2 linked regions of the Rhodopseudomonas boonkerdii genome follow. The protein of the gene in region 2 binds, or shares a complex with, the protein of the main gene of each other region. Links are inferred from orthologs where the notes say so. Each region holds a gene or a part of one and is shown on either strand. Other genes may lie near its edges. The genes, in order: ccmB and ccmE.

Region 1 (3,139 bases), 2.2 Mb from region 2 along the record:
AGGCCGCAGGATCGAGACCGGGAACCGGCGCGCTGCTTTCATGAAGCCCCTGCAGCGCCGGCAATGCGGTTTGCGGCGCCGGTCGGCCGATGAGTGCCGACGGCAGCCGCTGCGGATCGACGCCGAGCCGAAACCAGAACAATGCGGCCAACGCGGCGAAGACCGCCAGCGGCAATGCCAGCACCCAGCGGCGCTTCGGGGCTGTGGTCGCGATCTCGCTCATTTCAGATCCGTAGCGCCACGGCCGGAGCGACGTGCGATGCCGGCCTCTTCGAGCGCATGCAGCTTCGCGCGGACGCGGCGATGATCGAGGGCGATCCAGGCGATGAGGATCAGCACAACGGCCGCGACCAGCGCGTAGGACGTCACGATAAACGAGGCGTAGGGGCCGAGCGACATCATGGCGGCGCCACCGGCTTCGAGGCTTGCAGCATCTGCAGCGCCCGCAGGCGGCGGCGCATGATCTCGTTACGCATGGCGGCGAGATGCAGCGTGACGAACAGCAGCGAGAATGCCACCGCCATGACGAGCAGTGGATAAAGATAGGACTTGTCGAGGGTCGAGCCGCCCATGCGGATCACCGAGGCGGGCTGGTGCAGCGTATTCCACCAGTCGACGGAGAACTTGATGATCGGGATATTGATGGCGCCGACCAGCGTCAGCACGGCGGCGGCGCGGGCCGCGCGCGAGGGATCTTCCACCGCGCGCCACAACGCGATCAGGCCGAGATACATCAGGAACAGGATCAGCACCGAGGTCAGCCGGGCGTCCCATTCCCAATAGGTGCCCCACATCGGCCGGCCCCACAGCGAACCCGTCACCAGTGCGAGAAACGTAAAGGCCGCGCCGATCGGCGCCGCCGCCTTGGCGGCGACATCGGCGAGCGGGTGGCGCCACACCAGCGTGCCCAGCGAGGCCACGCTCATCACGCCCCAGACAAACATCGCCAGCCAGGCATTCGGCACATGGATGAACATGATCTTGACCGTCGCGCCCTGCTGGTAGTCGTCCGGCGCCAGCACGGCCTGATAGAGGCCAATCACGAGCAGCGCGCCGGTGAGCATCGCAAGCCATGGCAGAATGCGGGTCGTGAGGGACAGGAACCGGGTCGGGTTGGCAAGTTCGGTCAGCGTCATGGCATTTCCACTAGTCGCGGCCGCGCCCGCGATCAATGCAACTTATTCTCATTCACCGCGGGTTGCCATGGATCGGCCTCGCTCAATCCATCCCATGCCGCAGGCTTGCCGCCGCGGCGAATGGTCCGATCACGAGACTCGCCAGCGAGATTGCGCACAGGATCGAGAACGGCGTTCCGAACGCCATCGTGCCCTGTTCGGCGATGGCCACATTCGATGCGGCAACGCCGAAGATCAACACCGGGATCGACAACGGCAGCACCAGTACGGCGAGCAGCAGGCCGCCCCGCTGCAGCGTCACCGCCAGCGCGGCGCCGATCATGCCGGTGAAGGTCAGCGCAGGGGTGCCGACCAGCAGCGTCAGCGCCACGGATAGCGTCGCAGTGGCGTCGAGATTGAGGAGCAGGCCGAGCACCGGCGTGGCGACGACAAGCGGGACGCCGGCGGCCAGCCAATGCGCAAGCGCCTTGGCGGCGCAGGTGAATTCCAGTGGCGTACGGCTCATCAGAATGAGATCGAGCGAACCGTCGTCGTGATCGGCCATGAACAGGCGATCCAGGGTGAGGAGGCTCGCCAGCAGCGCGCCGAGCCAGAGGATTGCAGGACCGAGCCGCATCAAAAGATTGAGATCAGGACCGATCGCGAAAGGCATCAGCACGACGACGGTGAGGAAGAACAGCACCCCGATCAGCGCGCCGCCACCGACGCGCAGCGCGATGCGGATGTCGCGGCGGGCGATGGCGAGCAGCGCGGTCATGAGAGGCGCTCCCGATGCCAGACGCTCGGTAGCTTCCTTCCCCCCCGCGGGGGGGCACAACTGGCCGAGCACGATTGCATCTTTGCTGCGATGGGACTCACGCCTCACCCCCGACACGCAATTCCCGCGCCGCGATCCCGAGCGGCGTATGGGTCGCCGCCACGATCAGGCCGCCGCCGGCCAGATGCGCCGTCATCAACCCTGCAAACACCTTCTGGCTGCCTGCATCCAGCGCCGAGGTCGGCTCGTCCAGCAACCAGATCGGGCGCTTGACCGTCAGCAGCCGGGCGATCGAAAGCCGACGCCGCTGGCCCGCGGACAGGACGCCCGCCGGCAGCTGAGCGGCGTGGCCGAGCCCCACCGCCTCCAGCGCAGCAGACGGCTCCGAGGCCGCGCCGCCCAGGAATTCGGCCCAGAAACCAAGGTTTTCCGCCACCGTCAGCGCCGGCTTCAGGGCGTCGCGATGACCGAGGTAGTGGGCCTGCTCGGCGACGCTCAGCTCGACGTCGCCGCCCGCCAGCGCAATCGTTCCGCCAGACGGCATAAGCAGCCCCGCAATCAGCCGCAGCAGGGACGTCTTGCCGGCGCCGTTGGGACCCACCACCGCCACCGCCTCGCCCGCCAATGCCTCGAAATCGAGGCCTGCAAACACCTCGCGGCCTGCGCGCACGCACCGCAATCCCTGGCCCGCCAGCCGCATCGTCACCCTTCCATAGCCCACTGATTTGGTTCAGAAGTCCCGCGGCGTTGTTGCACCATTTCGCAGGGCTGCAAACGATTGTCGCTGTGGCGGTGCCTCTAGAAAGATTCTATAAGCCCGGCATTGATGCAGCACACAATCGGCGCCCGCAAGCGAACGGCCACGCCGCCGATGGTGTTTCGGCACCCCGCCCGGGGTGTCTGTCAACTGGATTGGGACCCCTTCACATGACCTCGCTCGACAGTTTCAAGTGCCGCAAGACCCTCAAGGTCGGCACCAAAACATACGTCTATTACAGCCTGCCCCAGGCCGAAAAGAACGGCCTCACCGGCATCTCGAAACTGCCCTATTCGATGAAGGTCCTGCTCGAGAATCTGCTGCGCAACGAAGACGACCGCACCGTCAAGAAGGCGGACATCATCGCCTTCTCCAAATGGGCCAGGAAGCGCAAGCTCGAACACGAAATCTCGTTCCGCCCCGCCCGCGTGCTGATGCAGGACTTCACCGGCGTTCCGGCCGTGGTCGATCTGGCCGCGATGCGCAACG
Region 2 (3,209 bases):
GACGAGCGCGATGGCGAGCAGCGCTGCGATGCCGGCGGCGAGCAGCCGCTGCGCGACGCCGCGGACATCGCCGCGCTTCCAGGCCAGCAGCGGGCCGAACGGCACGGCCAGCAGCAGCGGCACGAAAAGCGGTCCGAATGTGAGGTTGAAGAACGGCGCCCCCACCGAGATCTTGTCGCCGGTCAGCATTTCCAGCGCCAGCGGATACAGCGTGCCGACAAAGACGGTGGCGCAGGCCGTGGTGAGGAACAGGTTGTTCAGCACCAGCGCGCCTTCGCGCGAGATCGGCGCGAACAGCCCGCCCTGCTTCAGCGAGGGCGCGCGCCAGAGATAAAGCGTCAGGCTGCCGCCGATGAACAGGCAGAGAATAACCAGAATGAACACGCCGCGGGACGGATCGGTCGCGAAGGCATGCACCGAGGTGAGCACACCGGAGCGCACCAGGAAGGTGCCGAGCAGCGACAGCGAGAATGTGAGGATCGCGAGCAGCACGGTCCAGACCTTCAGCGCGTTGCGCTTCTCCATCACGATGGCGGAATGCAGCAGCGCGGTGCCGGACAGCCACGGCATCAGCGAGGCGTTCTCGACGGGGTCCCAGAACCACCAGCCGCCCCAGCCGAGTTCGTAATAGGCCCAGTACGAGCCCATGGCGATGCCGAGGGTGAGAAAAATCCACGCCACCAGGGTCCATGGCCGCACCCAGCGCGCCCAGGCGGCGTCGATGCGGCCTTCGATCAACGCGGCGACGGCGAAGGAGAACGAGATGGAGAAGCCGACATAGCCGAGATAGAGCATCGGCGGATGCACCGCGAGCCCGATATCCTGCAGCACCGGATTGAGGTCGCGACCTTCCAGCGGCGCCTGCGCCATGCGCAGGAACGGGTTCGAGGTTGCGAGGATGAACAGATAGAACGCCGCGGCGATCCAGCCCTGCACCGCCAGCACATGGGCGCGCAGCGACAGCGGCAGATTGTTGCCGAAAGTCGCCACCAGCGCGCCGAAGAAAGCGAGGATCGACACCCAGAGCAGCATCGAGCCTTCGTGGTTTCCCCATACGCCGGTGATCTTGTAGAGCAACGGCTTGGCCGAATGCGAATTCTCGAACACGTTGGCGACGGAGAAGTCCGACGCGACATAGAGCGTGGTCAGCGCCAGGAACGACAATCCGCAGAACAGAAACTGCGCCAGCGCCGTCGAGCGCGCCACGTTCATCAGCGCGGTGTCCCGCAGCTGCGCGCCGGCCACCGGCACGGTCGACTGGATCAGCGCCAGCGCGAGCGCGAGGATCAGTGCGTAATGTCCGGCTTCGGCGATCATCGTGTGATGCTCGGATTGGCGCTGGTGGTGTCCTGCGAAACCACCGGCTTGCCGCCCTCGCCTTCCTTCCAGCGGCCCTGCTTCTTCAGCGCATCGGCCACTTCCTTCGGCATATAGGTCTCGTCATGCTTGGCGAGCACGGTGTCCGCCTTGAACACGCCATGCGCGTCGAGCGCGCCTTCGGCGACCACGCCCTGTCCTTCGCGGAACAGGTCCGGGAGAATGCCCTTGTAGTTCACCGGCAGCGTCGCGCCGCCGTCGGAGACCTTGAAGCTCACGGCGAGATTGTCGCCACGCTGCAGCGAGCCCTGCTCCACCATGCCGCCGAGGCGAAACCGCTTGCCTGCCGGGATTTGCTTCTCTGCCGCCATGGTCGGCGTCGAGAAGAACACGATGCTGTCGCGCAACGCATTGAGCACGAGGCCCGCCGCGATCGCCAGGATCGCGAGCGCACCGCCTATCATCGTCAGTCGTCGCTGCTTGCGTGTCATCGCGAATTATCCATCGAGACCGGCGTCCTTGACGCCGTCATTCAGCTTGCGCAGCCGCTCGGCGTCGCTGCCGACGGCCTGCCGCGCATCGGCCAGCGCGCTCTTTGCCTTGGCGTGCTCGCCGAGCACGAGATAAGCGCGCACGAGGCGCAGCCATCCATCCACATCGCTGCCGTCCTGCTTCAGGCGCGTTGCCAGACGATCGACCATGCCCTGGATCATCGCGCTGCGATCATCGGCATTCATGTCCTGCGCGGCAGCAACAGTCTCCCGGGGCAGCGCAGGGAGCTCCGGTCCCTTGCCGCCGACACGCGCCAGAGCCGCGCTCACCGCCGGGCGCCACGGCGCATCGGCCGGAGCCTGGTCGAGCATCCCGCGCCAGATCGTCGCGGCGTCGGCGCCGCGACCATCCTGCTCGGCGGCAAGGCCGAGGAAGAAACGCGCCTTCACCTCATTGGCGTCCTGCGCGACGGCGCGATCGAATTCCGCCTTGGCGTCTGCCGTGATCACGCCATTGGCGGCCATGGTCATCGCCTCGCCGAGATCGGCGCGATGCGCCGCGCTGTCGCCGCCAAAGGTGATGATGTTGCGATAGGCGCGCACCGCGTCGTCATGGCGGCCGATCCGCGCCAGCACCGGCGCCAGCACCGTCCAGCCGCGCGCATCGGTGGGGTTCTTTTCGAGATGCGCCTCGACCTGCGCGATCAGGCTGACAACCGATTGATTGGGGCTCGGCGTCTGCTGGCGCGAGGCCAGCGGCATATCCGGAAGCTGCGGTGAGCCGAGCGGCAGGTAGACGCCGACGGCAATCAGCGGCAGCCCGATCAGCGCCACCAGCGACACCGCCTTGCGCAGGCGCGGCGCGCTCCCCGCCGCGCTCTTGCCGTCGGCATCCACGGCCGCCAGCAACCTGCGGCCGATCTCGACCCGCGCCGCTTCCGCCTCGGCAGGTCCGATCAGCCCGGCCGCGACATCCCGCCCGACCTCGGCAAGCTGGTCCTTATAGACGGCGACTTCGGTGCCCCCCGTCGCGGCGCTCGTCCGGCCGAGCGGCCACAGCACGGCGAAAGCTGCCGCGGCGGTCATCAAGGCGAACACAAACCATAAGGTCATCAATGGGTTCCGACGTACCTTCGAGTCGATCTAATCGACGTCCGGGGCCGGTTACATCATGGCCTTTCCCCCCGCGCAATTGACTTTTACGCCATCGTGCCGGGCGGGATATCGCTATGGATCGGGAATGGCGCGGTCCACGGCCGCAAACCGCGCCTTGTCACAAGCTTCGTTGATAGACGGCGCAAAGGTCACGAGCGATCGACGCCCGCCAGAAACGCCAGCAACATCGTATTGAACACGTCAGGCGTCACCGCCGTGAAGGCATGCGCGCCGTAGCTGACTTCG

Evidence for each region.
Region 1: the proteins of ccmE (region 2) and ccmB are in contact, whole or in part, in a solved structure (PDB 8CE8), measured with the Escherichia coli proteins. The link is inferred for Rhodopseudomonas boonkerdii from one-to-one orthologs.

Annotation. Positions count from the first base shown.
Region 1 is NZ_CP036537.1:171,286-174,424, forward strand. Bases 57-2,882 are described here. They hold ccmB (heme exporter protein CcmB), read right to left. Parts: upstream 1,894-2,882; coding sequence 1,219-1,893; downstream 57-1,218. Other genes in these bases: E0H22_RS00780 (DsbE family thiol:disulfide interchange protein), read right to left, coding at 57-223; ccmD (heme exporter protein CcmD), read right to left, coding at 220-402; E0H22_RS00790 (heme ABC transporter permease), read right to left, coding at 399-1,136; ccmA (heme ABC exporter ATP-binding protein CcmA), read right to left, coding at 1,991-2,593; acnA (aconitate hydratase AcnA), read left to right, coding at 2,821-2,882. Also shown: more of E0H22_RS00780, read right to left, coding at 1-56; more of acnA, read left to right, coding at 2,883-3,139. UniProt on the Escherichia coli protein: Required for the export of heme to the periplasm for the biogenesis of c-type cytochromes.
Region 2 is NZ_CP036537.1:2,327,837-2,331,045, reverse strand. Bases 62-2,957 are described here. They hold ccmE (cytochrome c maturation protein CcmE), read right to left. Parts: upstream 1,809-2,957; coding sequence 1,314-1,808; downstream 62-1,313. Other genes in these bases: ccmI (c-type cytochrome biogenesis protein CcmI), read right to left, coding at 1,815-2,921; E0H22_RS10835 (heme lyase CcmF/NrfE family subunit), read right to left, coding at 62-1,317. Also shown: more of E0H22_RS10835, read right to left, coding at 1-61; rutD (pyrimidine utilization protein D), read right to left, coding at 3,113-3,209. UniProt on the Escherichia coli protein: Heme chaperone required for the biogenesis of c-type cytochromes. Transiently binds heme delivered by CcmC and transfers the heme to apo-cytochromes in a process facilitated by CcmF and CcmH.